Regions from separate parts of the Rhizobium sp. BT-226 genome, predicted to be linked through region 4. Evidence: predicted binding sites of a transcription regulator. Region 4 holds the regulator's gene; each other region holds the start of a gene.

Region 1 (4,209 bases), on a different contig from region 4:
GCAGATTGATGGTGGCGCTGCCGGAATCGTTCCATTCCATGCGGATTTCATTGGCGATGCCGCTGGCCTTTTCGGGATCGCGTTCGCGCTTCAGCTGGCTGAAGAGCTGGTCGATGTGCTGCTTCGGCGAAGAGTTGGCATCCGCCTGCTCGACGATGACGTCCTTTTTCGCGGCGGCAACGGGCTCTTCCGCGGCGGCGGCCGGAAAGGAGGAGGTGAGAAAAATGAGGGCGAGCGGCAGCGCCGCGAATGTCAAAGCAAAAAAGCGCATGGCGGACATATTAGCCCGCCAGCGCTGAAGATCAAACAAATTTGACGTGATCACCGCAGCGACCCACCGGATATATCCGCCGGCGCAAGCGCACGCGGCAGGGCGATCCGGACGCGCGAAATCAGCCCTGACGAGCCTTGAAGCGCGGGTTCAGCTTGTTGATGATGTAGATGCGGCCCTTGCGGCGAACCAGACGGTTGTCACGGTGACGAGCCTTGAGCGACTTGAGCGAATTCTTGATCTTCATTTTTCTGATCCGCGATCTCTATGGGGGAATTCACATTCGCCCGTATCTTTAACAATCAAAAGCGCGCCATCGGGCGCGCTGTTTAGGTGGGGAGCAGATACCTCTTCACCTTTTCCGTGTCAACCACATGAAGGTGTTTTTCCCAAGGCGTCGCGGTGTTTTCTCAGGCTAAAACCGGCGATTTCGGCGTCAAGGTGGTGACATGGCCCATCTTGCGGCCGGGGCGCCACTCGGTCTTGCCATAGAGATGAACCAGCGTATCGGGGCGCCGCAGCCAGTCGGGAACGGCAAGGATATCGTCGCCGATCAGGTTCTGCATGACGCAGTCGGAATGGCGCTCGGCATTGCCGAGCGGCAGGCCGGCAACGGCGCGGATATGCTGCTCGAACTGGCTGACGACGCAGGCGGCTTCCGTCCAGTGACCGGAGTTGTGGACACGCGGCGCCATCTCGTTGGCAATCAGACCGCCATCGGCAAGCACGAAGAATTCGATGCCGATGACGCCGACATAGTTCAATGCGGCAAGGATTTTCTCGGCCGATTGCCGCGCGGCGTCCGCCGCCGGCGCGGAGATCGCGGCGGGAACCGTCGAGGTGTGGAGGATACCGCTGCGGTGGACATTCTCGGCGGGATCGAAGCAGACGACCGTACCGTCGGTAGCGCGGGCAGCGATGATCGAGACCTCTCGCTCGAAGGCGACGAAGCTTTCGAGGATGAGCGGCACGCCGCCAAGTGCCGCATAGGCGCCATCCGGGCTGTCTGCGGCCGAGCGGAAAACCTTCTGGCCCTTGCCATCATAACCGAGACGGCGGGTCTTCAGCACGCCCTGGCCGCCGAAATCCTTCAGTACCGCCTCGAGATCGGCCTGGCTGTCGATCGCATGGAAGCGGGCAGTGGTTATGCCACAGCCGTTGAGAAAGCGTTTTTCGACGAGACGGTCCTGGGCGGCTTCCAGCGCCTTCGGCGGCGGATAGACGGGCACGCGCGCCGACAGCGTTTCGGCGGCTGCAACGGGCACGTTCTCGAATTCGTAGGTGACGACGTCAGAAATATCGGCGAGTTCGGCCAGTGCCGCCGGATCGTCATAGGCGGCGGTAATCTGCCGGTTGGCGAGCTGGGCGGCCGGGCAGTCTGCCTGCGGCTCGAGGATGACCGTGCGAAAATTCAACTTGGCGGCGGCAATGGCCAGCATGCGGCCGAGCTGGCCGCCGCCGATAATGCCGATCGTTCTTGCCGTCATAGATCGTCCATCGGGTATTCGGCGACGGCAGCACTCTGGCGCTCGCGCCATTCGTCGAGCCGGTCGGCAATTTCTTCGTCGGAAAGGGCAAGCACCGCGGCGGCGAGAAGGGCGGCGTTGACCGCGCCGGCCTTGCCGATGGCGAGCGTACCGACAGGAATACCGGCCGGCATCTGCACGATGGAAAGGAGGCTGTCCTGGCCGGACAGGGCTTTCGACTGGACCGGCACGCCGAAGACCGGCAGCGGCGTCATCGCGGCGGTCATACCCGGCAGATGGGCGGCGCCGCCGGCGCCGGCGATGATGACCTTGAAGCCCTCCGCGCGTGCGCCCTTGGCGAAATTGACCAGCCGGTCGACTGTGCGGTGCGCTGAAATGATGCGCGCGTCATAGGGAATTTCCAGCGCCTCCAGCGTGTCGGCGGCGTTTTTCATGGTCTCCCAGTCGGACTGGCTGCCCATGATGATGGCGACGGGTGGTCTGTCTGTCATCGTTGCTGCTATTCCCTCTCAGGCGATGATGTCAGGGATGATCTGATCTTCCAGCTTGGAGAGCTTGTCCTTGATAACGAGCTTCTTCTTTTTCATGCGCTGGATCCGCAGAGCATCGCATCCGGTCTGGATCATGGCGTTGATCGCGGCGTCGAAATCCTCGTGCTCCTGGCGCAGACGCGCCACCGTGAGCCTGATTTCCGCCTGTTCCTGATCGGCCATATGCATTCCCCGTTATCGTCCCTGGACCTTGTCCGATCTGGCGATGATTTCCGCAAGCTCCTATCACCAAATACAGGTAACGGCTAGTTAGTCTTGATCATGAAATTGCCATCCAGTCTTCATCTTTTGGCCTTCGACAAGCCTTCAAAAATGTGTCACAGTCCCGCCCGTTGACACCTTGATCCCCGACGATGTTGGCCGGGGAGGGTAAGAGGAAGGAAGGGTCATATGACTGTTCAAGCTCATCTTGAGTCACTCCAGAAAAAGCATGTCGCTCTCGAGGAGGAGTTGCACGCGCTCAGAACATCTCCCTCTATTTCCGATACGGAACTTGCCGAATGCAAGCGCCGCAAGCTGCGCATCAAGGACGAGATTCAGCGTCTTAAGTCATCCGTCCACTAGTCTTCCCAAGGGTCGCCGGGCGATCATCTTGCGCAACAAGGTAAATCCATCCATTCCACCAAAAATTTGCAAGAACCGGTGATTTGACACCATATTTGCGCCAGTCCGATGCATCCGGCATCGTGGCTGGCGCTTTTGGGTCGCCACATCTCACATCGCATTCCTTGTGATTTGCATCGTATTCCCAAATCTCATGGGAACGTGCATCAGGCCCAGAACTGATCCAGCCACAAATTGAGCTTGTCGAAGCCGCGGTTGTTGACCGTGTAGATGCGTTTGGTGCCTTCCGAGGTCACGGAAACGAGATTGCTGTCGAGAAGCGCCTTCAGGTGCTGCGAAACAGCAGGACGGCTGATCGGCAGGCCTTCGGCGAGCTCATTGACCGTCCGTGGCGCGCGACGCAATTCCTCCAGCAGAAACCGCCGGTTCGGATCGGCAATCGCAGAGAACGGGTCTGTGTTCGACATGGCGGCAACGCTACGTCAAACAGGCCGTGCCAGCAAGGAAATTGTGCATTGCAGCGTGCAGCCATTCAAAGTGCTACAGCGTCATTTGCGCTCTTGAAAAGACGCGCGGCGCTATAGGGCCGCTTACCAGCCAAGGCCCTCGCGCAGGATCAGGAAGGCGGCGATCAGAGCCATTGCATACATGAAGGGGTAGAAGATCTGTGGCTTCATCCGGCGCACGCACCAGGCGCCGGCAATGGTGGCGAGCGGGGCGAAGGGCAGAAGCGTTGCGGAGGTCGCAAGGTTCTGGGTGCCGAGTTGGCCGAGCGCGAAATAGGGGACCAGCTTGATGGCGTTGAGGATCGCGAAGAAGCGCACGCTGGTGCCGGTATATTCGCGTGGCTGCAATTTGAGCGGCAGGGCATAGATCTGGAAGGGTGCGCCGCCGGCATGGGCGACGAAGCTGCCGTAACCGGAGAATGTGCCCCAGAGGCTGGCTGCTACCGACCGCTGGCCGCGCGGTGGGGCCACCTTGCCGGCGCCTGGGCCGAAATTGCTCCAGAAATAGCGCAGGCAGAAGAGGATTGTCACCGCGCCGATGACGATGCGCAGCATGTTGCCCGGAACCAGCGCCGAGGTCGCCCAGCCTAGCGCAATGCCGAAGACGGCGCCCGGCAGCATGATCTTCAGCGTCGTCCAGTCGCCATGCTTGCGCCAGATGACGAGCGAGATGACGTCCATGAAGACCAGGATCGGCAGCAGGATCGCCGCCGCCTCGACCGGCGAGACGACGAGGGCGAGGAAGGGCAAGCCGATCAGCGACAAAGCGTCGCCCATACCGCCCTTTGCGAGGCCCACCAGCAGAACGGCGGGCACGGCGGCGTAGTAGA
Region 2 (4,209 bases), on a different contig from region 4:
CCAGTCAAGGACACCGGCCGCACCGAGCCCCATGACGATACCGATCGTCGCCGACGAGGAGTGGATCATCGCGGTGACGCCGGCGGCGATCAGCACGCATTTGATCAGGTTGTAATAGGAGTCGGCGGTCAGCGTCGACAGAACATCCATGACCTCCGGTATGTTGCGCAGCGGTCGAAGGCCGCCGGTCATCAGATTGAGACCGTAGAAAATCAGCGCGAAGCCCATGCAGGCAAGCGCGACGTTGCGGATCCGCTCGCTCTTGGCAAAGCAGTAGACCAGCGAAAAAACGCCCGCAAAGATCAGGCCAAGAGGCCCCAGCGGCAAGGCGATCAGGCCGTTTCCGAGCGTCGTCCCGATGTTGGCGCCCATGATGACGCTGATCGCCGGACGCAATCCGACAACGCCGGCATTGACGAGGCCGACGACCATGACCGTCATTGCCGTCGATGACTGGATGACACCGGTGATGAGCGTTCCCGCGATAACGCCCTTGATCGGCGTGCCTGCGGCTCTCGCGAGAAATGCGCGCATCTTGTTGACGGAGAGTGCCTGGATGCCGTTCGACATGAACTCCAGACCGAGCATGAATATCCCCAGCCCGCCGATAACAGGCACGAGAATATCCTTGAAAATGTCGATGTTCATTACGCCTTACCCCCTTGGCGCCAAAATGGCGCGCTTCAACGGCGCCCCCGCGCCTCACTCATATGCCCGATTTCATACAGTCAGGGATGTCCCGACCGCGTATCATGCGCGAACGAATTACTGGCTCGCGGATGCATCCTGCTTCAGCCAGTATTTGACGATCTGACTGACGAGCTGCGGCGGCAAAGGCACATAGCCCATCGCCTCGGCGTCCTTACTGCCTGTCTCGAACGCCAGGCGGAAAAAATCATGCACGCGGCGATAGCGATTGGGCGCCTGTCCCTTCATTGGAACGACAGCAAATGTCGCCCCGCTGATCGGATAGGCCGCCTCTCCCGGTTGATCCGTGAGCGACACCGAAAAAGCTTTCGCTTCATCCCATGAGGCGGTGCTGGCCGCAGCCCGCACGCCATCCGGTCCCGGTTTTACGAACTGGCCGGATTTGTTCTGAACAGCGGCATAGGGCAGGTTTGCACGCTCGACCTGGCCAAAATCGGCATAGGCGATCGCCCCCTTGGTTGCCTGCACCGCGCGAATGAGATCTCCGGTTCCCTCGACACTCGTCCCCACAGGCCAGGCGATCAGCGTATCCGCTCCATGTGCCGCCTTCCATTCCGGGCTTGCCGAGGACAGGAATTCGGTGAACATGAAGGTGGTGCCTGATCCGTCCTTGCGGGTAACCGGACTGATTTTCTGATCGGGAAGGCTGATCTCCGGGTTGATCGCCTTGATGGCAGGGTCAGCCCACGACTGGATCTTGCCGAGATAGATATTCGCAAGCAGCGGGCCAGTCAGGTTGATACGGCCCTTGTCGATACCGTCAAGATTGACGGCAATCGCCACGCTGCCGAGCACGATCGGAAACTGCTGGCGACCATGCTTCAAAAGCTCGTCGTGGGAGACAGGCACATCGGTCGCAGCGAAATCCAGCTCCGGCTGATCAAGGCGCATCAGACCTGCCAACGAACCGACGAGCTCGTAGTCTACCGTCCAGTCGGGTGAGCTGAAGTCGCCGTCATCCATCCGCGCCTTCTCGTAGATCTCTGCCCACTTCGCGATGATGGGTGCCGCGAAGGTGGAGCCGGCGCCGCGAATGGGCTCGGCCGTGGCTGCAGGAGCGATGGACAGTGAACCAACAACTGCCGCAAGTCCGGCAAAGCAGGCGGCGGCGCTCGTCACTCTGTGGACTTGCCGAAAAAAACGTTCCATCGGCGCTTCCCCCTTGCAACCGTTCACTGCGCACTCGATCAGAATTCAAACCAGATCAGCTCAGGACCCGGCGTACGAACCCGTGTTCCAGCCGACAGGAATTCCTGACACTATTAAGTATTTCCATTCATTAACATTTTAATGACAGTTTAGTTTTGCGGATTGCTGATTCTCGGCGCGGGACATCTTTCGCTGATCGATGTCGCTTTAAAAATCCGAAATAAAACCGTCACTCAACTGACACATCGGCCGCATTTATAATGTTAAATAACCCAGCCTGCGCGACGGCCAGACATGTTGGGGACGGGACGGTGCGGATTAACTTCTGCTTTCGAGGTGCAAGGGGATGCAACGGCGCTAAAGCGGCAATACCTCGGCTGCAAGCTCCTCCGCCGTCAGCCCTTTGCCGGCCCGTTGGCCGGCCTCGCCGTGCAGCCAGACGCCGGCAGCGGCGGCCTCGAAGGCCGGTAGGCCCTGGGCGAGCAAGCCGCCGATGATGCCGGCAAGCACGTCGCCGGAACCGGCGGTGGCAAGCCAGACCGGGGCATTGGTATTGATGAGCGCACGTCCATCAGGTGCCGCGATGACAGTATCGGCGCCTTTGTAAATGATCGCGGCATTGGCGCGGCGGGCGGCGGCCACAGCCTTGTCCACCTTGCCGAGCGCATCGTCGCCGGCGATATCGGGAAAAAGCCGCGCGAATTCACCCTCGTGCGGTGTCAGCACCAGACGTGGCTCACCCCGGAAAAGATCAAACAGCTGCTGCGGATCGTCCTTGAACGAGGAGATGCCGTCGGCATCGAGCACCAGATGACGATCGGCAAGGGCCGAGACGAAGCCGCGCGCCCGGGCGCCGATCCCGAAACCAGGGCCGAGGACGAAGGTCTGCAGCCGCTTGTCAGAGAGCCAGTCGCCGAGGTCGGCCTCGTCGTCGATGGCATGCAGCATGACGGCGGTCAGATGCGCAGCATTGGCAACCATCGCGGCGCGGGGGGCGGCGATCGTCACCAGGCCGGCGCCAGCCTTCAGGCCCGAGATCGCCGACATACGCGCTGCACCCGTCTTGTCGGCCTCACCTGAGAAGACGACCAGATGACCGCGCTTGTATTTGTGGGTTTCCAACTGCTCGGCCGGCAGCACACCCTTCCAGGCATCCGGCGTGTTCTCGGCGATGGTGTCGCCCGCCTCAGCCCTGACGATGCGGGCGGGAATTCCGATATCGAAAACCTCCAATTCACCGCAAAGCTCCCTGCCCGGCATCAGTAGATGGCCGGGCTTGCGGGTCATGAAGGTGATGGTGTAGCAGGCCCGGAAGGCGGCACCCAGCACCTTGCCGGTGCGACCATCGAGGCCGGAGGGCAGATCGATGGCGAGCACGGGAATAGCGGCCTCGGTGACGCGCTCGATCAGCGCCTGCACATCGGCCGGCACCGCGCGGCCAAGTCCCGCCCCGAACAAGCCATCGATGACGACGTCGCCGGGTTCCGGCCGATAGAGGTCAAGTTGCTGTCCCTTGAGCGCGCAGCCCATGCGGGCACGGGCGGCATCACCCTTCAGCGCCACGGGATCGCCGAGGTGGAAGAGCGCCACCCTCGCCCCGCTCTGCTGCAGATGACGTGCCGCAACATAGGCGTCGCCGCCATTGTTGCCGGGTCCGCAGGCGACGACGAAGCGCAACGCTCCGGGATGAAGGCGCAGAGCAGCGGCCGCGACCGCGGCACCTGCCCTCTCCATCAGGCCGAAGGAGTCGATGCCGGATGAGGCCGCGGCCGCATCGACGGCGGCCATTTCGGCAGGCGTGAGAAGAAGGTCGGAGAGACGATTGATCATCACCCTATTCAATCAAAAAACGCCTAAAAAACAACCGCCTGAAACAGCAAAGAGAAGGACTCAATTTAGGCATTTGCCTATATTTTCATCCTTACGAGATGTGTATTCGCCGTTGCGAAAATACATGAGTTTTTCGGTTTCGGATGTGATTTTGATCGGAGACAATGTTTTTCCACCTGTTCCGCCACCAAAACCACGTAGAATTCCCCACAAACGCGCCGGTTTTGGCAGAATCGCCGTCTTTTTTCGATAAGATGGATTTCAAACTGGCACGATATCTGCATCATATCCGGCGAGCGGGAAAATTCCTGCCATAACAAGAGAAGCGGAGAGACATTTTCTCATGAAAAAGATCGAAGCGATCATTAAGCCTTTCAAGCTGGACGAAGTGAAGGAAGCCCTTCAGGAAGTTGGCCTGCAAGGTATCACGGTCACGGAAGCCAAGGGTTTCGGCCGTCAGAAGGGCCACACGGAACTCTACCGCGGAGCTGAATACGTCGTCGATTTCCTGCCGAAGGTCAA
Region 3 (4,209 bases), on a different contig from region 4:
CGCCCCCGCCAGTGCCGCAGAAGCGGGCCGCTGAATTCGTCGATGTGCTCGTTGCCGAGGACAACGAAGTCAATCAGATCGTCTTCACGCAGATCCTGCAAGGCACGGGTCTTTCCTTCCTCGTCGTCGACAATGGCGAGGAGGCGGTCGCCGCCTGGGAGCGGCATACGCCGCGCATTATCATGATGGACGTCTCGATGCCCGTGATGAACGGCCATCAGGCGACGCAGACGATCCGCGAACGGGAAATGGGGCAGGGCCACCGGGTGCCGATCATCGGCGTTACCGCCCATGCGCTCGAAAGCGACCGCGAACTCTGCCTCGACGCCGGCATGGACGATTACATGTCGAAGCCGATCAGCCCCGAATTGCTCGAGGAAAAAATCCGCCAGTGGCTCGGAACGAGCGAGCAACTGCCGGAGCGCACCAGCTACTGATCTGTACGCTGGTCGGGTGAAGCCTTGGCGCCACAGAGCATTTCGCGCTTGCCGGCAAAGCCTTGGCGGCGCTCGACGGCAAAACCGGCGGCGATGAGGTTGCGGCGTACGAAGCCGGCCGCCGCATAGGTGGCGAAAGTGCCGCCGGCTGCACTTTTCTCGCAGACGAGGCGCATCAACTGCTCCGACCACATATCGCTGTTGCGCGACGGGGCGAAGCCGTCGAGATACCAAGCGTCGAAGCCAGGCTTGGCCGCTGCAACGCCATCGAGCGCGCGGCCGCAGACCACGCTGAGCGTCGTTTGAGAATCGAGGTTCAGCGAGACGGTGCCAGCAGGCGCATGCGGCCACGCCGCCGTCAGCGATTCGCGTTCGACATCGATCTCCGGCCAGTGCGACAGCGCCCGGCCGATTTCTTCGCCGCGCATCGGGTGGAGTTCGAAGGAGATGAAATGCAGGTGTTGGCCGTCTGCGCGGTGGAGCTTCCATTGCCGCCAGGTCTCGGCGAAGTTCAGGCCGGTTCCGAAGCCGAGCTCACCGATCAGAAATGCCTGCCGCCCGTTCCAGCGCTCCGGCAGGCCGTTGCCGGCGAGAAAAACATGGCCGCATTCCAGCCGTCCGTCGGTCTGGCAATAAAAATGATCGCCAAAGGCGGTGGAATAGGGCATATCGCCGTCGCGCCATTCGAGCGGCTGCGGCGCGCCTGCGCCAATCTGATCGGGGTTCACGTCTGTCATGGAAAAAGCCGATAGTCCTGCGCCGGTCTCAGGTCAATCGTCCTGCGAATTGCTGATCGTCGGCGGCGGCATCATGGGTCTCTGGGCGGCCGTCCATGCCGAGCGCCGGGGTATCCGGACTCTTATCAGTGACGCCGGCAGATTGGGCGAAGGTGCAAGCGGCGGCCTGCTCGGCGCGCTGATGCCGCATATGCCGGACCGGTGGTCGCAGAAGAAGAAGTTCCAGTTCGATGCGCTGGTCTCGCTCGAAACCGAGATCGCCGCGCTCGAAGCAGAGACCGGACTTTCCGCCGGCTACCACCGTTCCGGACGCCTGATCCCGCTGCCGAAGCCGCATCTCCACACAATAGCGCGCGGCCATTTCGAGGACGCCGAACGCCATTGGCGGGCGGGCGACCGCCGCTTCCACTGGCATGTGCTCGACAGCCCGCCGGTCGATGGCTGGATCAAGGCGTCTGCGGGCGAGAGCGGCTTCGTGCATGACACGCTCGCCGCCCGCGCTGCACCACGCTTGCTGGTCGCAGCGCTCATCGCCTTTCTGCGGCGGGCAGAGCATGTTCGCATCCTAGAGCATGCGACGGTTGCCGGCCTCGATCCCGATCGCGGTACGGCCGAAATCAACGGCGAAACCATCGTTTTCAGTCACTGCATCCTGGCCGCCGGCCATCAGTCCTTTCCGTTGCTGCAGGAGCTGACGCCGGGGCTGAAACAACCGCTCGGCCAGCCGGTCAAGGGGCAGGCGGCATTATTGAAAGCCGACATCGACCCAGCCCTGCCGACGGTCTTCCTCGACGGGCTCTATATCGTCGCGCATGAAGGCGGGCACGCGGCAATCGGCAGCACCAGCGAGAACCGTTTTGACGATCCAGTGTCCACCGACGCCCAGCTCGACGTGCTGATCGAGGCGGCGCGGGCGATTGTGCCAAGCCTTCGCGACGCCCCCGTCGTCGAGCGCTGGGCGGGGCTTCGCCCGAAGGCGATTGACCGCGATCCGATGATCGGCCGCCACCCCGATCACCCACGCCTGATCGCGCTGACCGGTGGCTTCAAGGTCAGCTTCGGTCTGGCGCACCGGCTGGCGGAGGCGGCGATATGTATCGCAGGCGATACAGACTGCGGATTTTTGCTGCCGGAAAGCTTCGCAATTTCAAGCCACATCGCGGCGGCTTCACGTTAAACGTGAATTAGGCGCCGCTGCCTTTCGTTATTCTGTCATGCAAATCACCTATCTGCTTGCGCATCGACAGCGCCTGAAGTCACCGGCGCTCACTTCCTTGATGGAGGAAATCGCATGCGCTATGCCATTTGCTTCACGCCTCCGGCGAGCGACCCGCTCTCGCTCGTAGCCGCCAATTGGCTTGGCCGAAACGTGTTTTCCGGTGATGTGACGGAGCCTCCGGCCATTCGCGGCCTCGGCATTCACGAGATCGCCTTCCATACGGCCGTGCCGCGGCGCTATGGTTTTCACGGTGTTTTGAAGGCGCCGTTCCACCTCTCCTCCGACGTGTCGGAATCTCAACTCCTGCGCGATCTTATGCGTTTCTCCGGAACGGTCCTTCCTTTCCGGATGCCGCGTCTCGAAGTTGCCAGGCTCGGCAATTTCTACAGCCTGCTGCCGAATATCCCTTGTGGGCAGATCCAGTATCTGGCCTCGGCAATCGTGCAGGAATTCGATCGTTTCCGTGCGCCGCTGAGCGAAGCCGAGATCGAGCGCAGCGATCCAGACGGCTTGTCGGCAGCGCAGTTCGCCAATCTGCATCGCTGGGGCAACCCTTACGTGATGGAGGAATTCCGCTTTCACATGCCGGTGACGGGCCCGATCAACGCGATCGACATGCCGCGCATCGAGCCGGCGCTGCGGACGATCTTCGAGCCTGTGCTGAGAGAGCCGATCATGGTTTCGAACGTGGCGCTGATGATCGAGGAGGGCACCGGCGGTCCCTTCCGCGTTCATTCGCTGCATCCGATGGGCAAGGTCAGCGCGCGCAAGATCGCCTGAAGTTCCCTGCGCTAAGGATTTGTTCCATAACGGAAAAATTCCGCTGCGCAGTTTCCTTCTCGACATTCCGGCTGCGGATGCTACCGTTCCCCGTCTTTTCAGAAGGTGATTTGATGGTATCCGAGACCTATCCGCGCAATCTCGTCGGTTATGGGCGTCTTACGCCCGATCCGAAATGGCCGGACGAGGCACGCGTCGCCGTGCAGTTCGTCATCAATTATGAGGAGGGCGGCGAAAGCTCGATCCTCGACGGCGATCCGGCTTCGGAAAACCTGCTGTCGGAAATCGTCGGCGCTGCCGCCTGGCCGGGGCAGCGCAACCTCAACATGGAATCGATCTATGAGTATGGCTCGCGTGCCGGCTTCTGGCGGCTCTGGCGGATGTTCACCGATCTCAAGGTGCAGGCAACCGTCTACGGCGTGACGCTGGCGATGGCCCGCAACCCCGAGGCCGTCGCCGCGATGAAGGAGGCCGGCTGGGAGATCGCCAGCCACGGCTATCGCTGGCTGGAATACAAGGATTTTCCAGAAGATCTGGAGCGCAAGCATATCCTCGAAGCCGTGCGCCTGCATAGCGAACTTACGGGCGAGCGGCCCTACGGCATGTACCAGGGCAAGCCTTCCGACAATACGCTTCGGCTGGTGCAGGAGGAGGGCGGTTTCCTCTATTCCTCCGATTCCTATGCCGACGACCTGCCCTATTGGGTGAAGGGCGTCGACGGGAAACCCTTCCTGATCATCCCCTATACGCTCGAAACCAACGACATGCGTTTTGCGACGCCGCAGGGCTTCAACGCGGGCGATCAGTTCTTCACCTATCTGAAAGATGCCTTCGACACGCTTTATGAGGAAGGCAAGGCAGGCAGCCCGAAGATGATGTCAGTCGGATTGCATTGCCGCCTCGTCGGACGTCCCGGCCGGGCGGCAGCGCTGAAGCGCTTTATCGAATATGTGCTGAAGCACGACAAGGTCTGGATTCCGCGCCGTATCGAGATCGCCGAACATTGGCACAAGCACCATCAGCCGGAAGCGCTCTG
Region 4 (4,209 bases):
CTGCGCGCCGTGCCGCCGTCGATCCGCGCCGCAGCGCTCGGCCTCGGCGCTTCGAAAATGCAGATGGTGTTCCACCATGTGCTGCCGCTCGCCATGCCCGGCATCCTGACCGGCACGATCATCGGCCTGGCGCACGCGCTCGGCGAAACCGCGCCGCTGCTCTTGATCGGCATGGTCGCCTTCGTCGCCAATGCGCCGACGACACCGCTCGATCCCTCGACGGCTCTGCCCGTACAGGTCTATATGTGGGCCAACGAGGCCGAACGTGCCTTCGTTGAGCGTACTTCGGGTGCCATCATCGTCCTGCTCCTGTTCCTGATCGTCATGAACATGGGCGCCATCCTCTTGCGTCGTCGCTTCGAGCGCCGCTGGTAAACGGAGTTACAAGATCATGAACATGTTGACGGAAGCTGCAGTTGAGAAGGCGCTGGATCAGAAGATGAGCAACGTCCCGTATAAGATGATCGGCCAGGATGTCTCGGTTTACTACGGCGAGAAGCGCGCGCTTTTCGATGTGAACCTGAACGTTCGCGAAAACACCGTAACCGCCCTGATCGGCCCGTCCGGCTGCGGCAAGTCGACCTTCCTGCGGTGCCTCAACCGCATGAACGACACGATCGACGGCTGCCGCGTCACCGGCAAGATCACGCTGGACACCGACGATGTCTATGATCCCGATATCGACGTCGTCGAACTTCGCGCCCGCGTCGGCATGGTCTTCCAGAAGCCGAATCCGTTCCCGAAGACGATCTATGAAAACGTCTCCTACGGCCCGCGCATCCATGGTCTTGCCAAGTCGAAGGCCGATCTCGACCAGATCGTCGAGACCAGCCTGCAGCGCGCCGGCCTCTGGAACGAGGTCAAGGACCGCGTGCATGAATCCGGCACCGGCCTGTCGGGCGGTCAGCAGCAGCGCCTCTGCATTGCGCGCGCCGTCGCCGTCAGCCCGGAAGTCATCCTGATGGACGAACCCTGCTCGGCGCTCGACCCGATCGCCACCGCCAAGGTCGAGGAACTGATCCACGAGCTGCGCGAGAACTACACGATCGTCATCGTCACCCACTCCATGCAGCAGGCCGCGCGCGTCTCGCAGCGCACCGCCATGTTCCACCTCGGCAATCTCGTCGAGGAGAACGACACCGACAAGATGTTCACCAATCCCGACGATCCGCGCACCCAGGACTACATCATGGGTCGCTTCGGCTGATTTTGGCGACACCAAGCCTTCCCGTTATTCGAGGATAAAGCCCATGGCATCGACACATATTTTTTCTGCCTATGATGATGATTTGAAGTTCCTGTCCAGGCGGATTTCCGAAATGGGCGGCCTGGCCGAGCAGATGGTCGGCGAATCTGTGCGGGCGCTGGTCAACGGCGATACCGCGCTGGCGCAGAAGGTCATCTCTGACGATGTGATCCTCGATCACGCCGAACGCGAAATCGGCGATAAGGCGATCGTCACGATCGCCCGCCGTCAGCCGATGGCCTCGGACCTGCGTGAAATCATGGGTTCGATCCGTATCGCCGCCGATCTCGAACGCGTCGGCGACCTCGGCAAGAACACTGCCAAGCGCGTCATCGCCGTCCAAAGCACCGGCGTTCCCCGCAAGCTCGCTCGCGGCCTCGAGCATCTGTCCGAACTGGCGCTCGTCCAGCTCAAGGAAGTGCTCGACGTCTACACCAATCGTTCAGCCGACAAGGCGAATGCGATCCGTGAACGCGACAACGAGATCGACGCGATGTACACATCGCTGTTCCGCGAACTCCTGACCTACATGATGGAAGATCCGCGCAACATCACCAGCTGCACGCATCTTCTCTTCTGCGCCAAGAATATCGAGCGCATCGGCGACCATGCCACCAACATCGCCGAGACGATTTTTTACATGGCGACAGGCGCGCAGCCGGAAGGCGATCGTCCGAAGGACGACAGCGCCAACACCGTCGGCGCGGTCACCGAATAACGCCCACACCAGTCAATTGCGTGCGCGCCCGTCCGGGCGCGCAAAGAGGTCGCAGCCAATTTCTGAATTTGCGCAGGATGCATTGCTTAAATCACCCTGGTTTAAGGATCATGCGCGAGGAGATCGAGACGCATGATCCCGAGAGTTGCAGTTGTTGAAGACGAGGAAGCCCTCAGCGTGCTTCTTCGCTATAATCTCGAAGCGGAAGGCTTCGAGGTCGATACCATCCTTCGTGGTGACGAAGCCGAAATGAGGCTTCAGGAGCGCACGCCCGATCTTCTCATCCTCGATTGGATGCTGCCGGGCGTCTCCGGCATCGAGCTCTGCCGGCGCCTGCGTATGCGGCCGGAAACCGAGCGCCTGCCGATCATCATGCTGACGGCGCGCGGCGAGGAAAGCGAGCGCGTCCGCGGATTGTCGACGGGCGCCGACGATTATGTCGTCAAGCCCTTCTCGACCCCCGAGCTCGTTGCCCGCGTCAAGGCAATGCTGCGGCGTGCCCGTCCCGAAGTGTTGTCGACGGTGCTGAAATGCGGTGACATCGAGCTCGACCGCGAGACCCATCGCGTCCATCGCAAGACCCGCGAAGTCCGCCTTGGCCCCACCGAATTCCGCCTGCTGGAATTCCTGATGTCGTCGCCGGGCCGGGTCTTCTCCCGCTCGCAGCTTCTCGACGGCGTCTGGGGCCACGATATCTATGTCGACGAGCGCACCGTCGACGTCCATGTCGGCCGCCTGCGCAAGGCGCTGAATTTTTCCAACATGCAGGACGTTATCCGCACCGTCCGCGGCGCCGGTTATTCGATGGAAGCCTGAGGGCTTCCATCTGAGCCTGCTGACAAAGCCCTGGCAAAGCCCGCGACGTCATCCTCGGCCTTGTGCCGAGGATCTGCGCACGCCAAATTAAGCATCTGAAAATAAACGGTTTTCCCTCAAGTAGTTGAGGTGATCAGATGCTCGGCACAAGGCCGAGCATGACGGAGGGAAGCCTGAGCTTCCATCCGCGCATTAAAAAACGGGCCACTCGGCCCGTTTCTACATACTGACGATGGCTGCCCGCGTTCAGCTTGCCCGCGCTGCCGCCCGGCGGCGTTCGTTGACCGGCTGGTAGGCAAGCTTCTGGTGATAGCTGCAATAGGGCGAATTGTCGGGGGACTCGCAGCCGCAGAAGTGGAAGTCGTCCTTCAGCGGATCGCCGACCGGCCACTTGCAGGTGCGCTCGGTCAGTTCCGTCAGGCCGAGGCGGCGCGAAATCGGCACCACCACATTGCCTCTCGGCACGTATTCCATTTCCTCGATCGTTTCGATCTCGATCTCTTCCTTCAGCATCGTCGCGCCCTGCTGGCGGGTAACGGTGCGGGTGGTGATCCGGGAGGCGTAGTTCGGCGCGCGCGGCGCCGATGTATTGCGTTTCGGCGTTCGCGCCGCGGTGTTGGTGCCGCCGGCCTTGGCGCGGCCCGGAAGGCTTAGCCGGTGCACTTTGCCGATGACCGCGTTTCTGCTGACCCCGCCGAGTTGCGCAGCGATCTGGCTGGCGCTCAGTCCTTCGGCCCAAAGCTTCTTGAGTTTCTCGACCCGCTCGTCTGTCCAGTTCATGCCCTGTCTCCACCTTTTGCGTTGGTGATGGCAGAATCCCTCACCGTTGTCCCGGGAGCTCCGAAACAAGAAACGCTTGATCAATTTTGGTGACTAGTTCCGCCGCATGCAGTCTAGTAATTGATCTTTAACCTAGTGTGAGGCTGACTCCGTGACAAGAGTCGCATGAATCCGGATGAATCGAATTCGTAGTTTTCCCCAACTTGCTGCCTCTGCGTGTCATTTCTGCAATAATGCCTGTTGAAGACTGAGAATGCCGCTGTACACCCTTGCTGCATAGGCTAAGGGCGCAGTTTTGTTGACATTGCAGCGCGAAAAGGAAATAGTGCCAGTGGCCGCCGCAAGGCGGCATTTTTAATTTTTCGGGCCTGGTTTCCTTAGCCGGAGTCATTGCCCGGCAACTTTGATGGAGATCGCGCAATGGCTGAAGCCACGCCGCTTTATGACACCTATTCTCGTGCCCCGCTGCGGTTCGAGCGAGGCGAGGGCGTATGGCTGATCACCGAAACCGGCGAGCGATATCTCGATTTCGGCGCCGGCGTCGCCGTCACCTCCGTCGGCCACAGCAATCCGCATGTGGTCGGCGCGCTGAAGGAGCAGGCCGACAAGGTCTGGCACCTGTCGAACATCTATGAGATCCCCGGTCAGG

Evidence for each region. Region 4 encodes PhoB, which activates phosphate uptake and scavenging genes when phosphate is short. Its sites were predicted from a motif close to TGTCATNNANCTGTCAT; they were not measured.
Region 1: a site for PhoB is predicted at 2,578-2,594, ahead of OIU37_RS30280 (YdcH family protein). Genes of this name have one in related genera too.
Region 2: a site for PhoB is predicted at 2,085-2,101, ahead of pstS (phosphate ABC transporter substrate-binding protein PstS). Genes of this name have one in related genera too.
Region 3: a site for PhoB is predicted at 2,374-2,390, ahead of OIU37_RS08630 (DUF1045 domain-containing protein). Genes of this name have one in related genera too.

The regions. Positions count from the first base shown of each region.
Region 1 covers NZ_JAOYTI010000006.1:227,633-231,841, forward strand. Annotated here, with positions in the region: gene OIU37_RS30260 (hypothetical protein) at 1-280, opposite strand, end outside; gene ykgO (type B 50S ribosomal protein L36) at 393-518, opposite strand; gene OIU37_RS30270 (5-(carboxyamino)imidazole ribonucleotide synthase) at 682-1,758, opposite strand; gene purE (5-(carboxyamino)imidazole ribonucleotide mutase) at 1,755-2,249, opposite strand; gene OIU37_RS30280 (YdcH family protein) at 2,268-2,471, opposite strand; gene OIU37_RS30285 (YdcH family protein) at 2,700-2,873, shown strand; gene OIU37_RS30290 (helix-turn-helix transcriptional regulator) at 3,080-3,340, opposite strand; gene OIU37_RS30295 (sulfite exporter TauE/SafE family protein) at 3,464-4,209, opposite strand, start outside.
Region 2 covers NZ_JAOYTI010000001.1:430,530-434,738, reverse strand. Annotated here, with positions in the region: gene OIU37_RS02355 (Na/Pi cotransporter family protein) at 1-648, opposite strand, end outside; gene pstS (phosphate ABC transporter substrate-binding protein PstS) at 766-1,857, opposite strand; gene OIU37_RS02345 (NAD(P)H-hydrate dehydratase) at 2,215-3,687, opposite strand; gene OIU37_RS02340 (P-II family nitrogen regulator) at 4,031-4,209, shown strand, end outside.
Region 3 covers NZ_JAOYTI010000001.1:1,693,372-1,697,580, reverse strand. Annotated here, with positions in the region: gene OIU37_RS08645 (response regulator) at 1-437, shown strand, start outside; gene mnmD (tRNA (5-methylaminomethyl-2-thiouridine)(34)-methyltransferase MnmD) at 431-1,174, opposite strand; gene OIU37_RS08635 (FAD-binding oxidoreductase) at 1,173-2,351, shown strand; gene OIU37_RS08630 (DUF1045 domain-containing protein) at 2,466-3,173, shown strand; gene puuE (allantoinase PuuE) at 3,287-4,209, shown strand, end outside.
Region 4 covers NZ_JAOYTI010000002.1:1,278,291-1,282,499, reverse strand. Annotated here, with positions in the region: gene pstA (phosphate ABC transporter permease PstA) at 1-375, shown strand, start outside; gene pstB (phosphate ABC transporter ATP-binding protein PstB) at 392-1,207, shown strand; gene phoU (phosphate signaling complex protein PhoU) at 1,251-1,964, shown strand; gene phoB (phosphate regulon transcriptional regulator PhoB) at 2,097-2,780, shown strand; gene OIU37_RS16530 (GcrA family cell cycle regulator) at 3,027-3,560, opposite strand; gene OIU37_RS16525 (aspartate aminotransferase family protein) at 3,981-4,209, shown strand, end outside.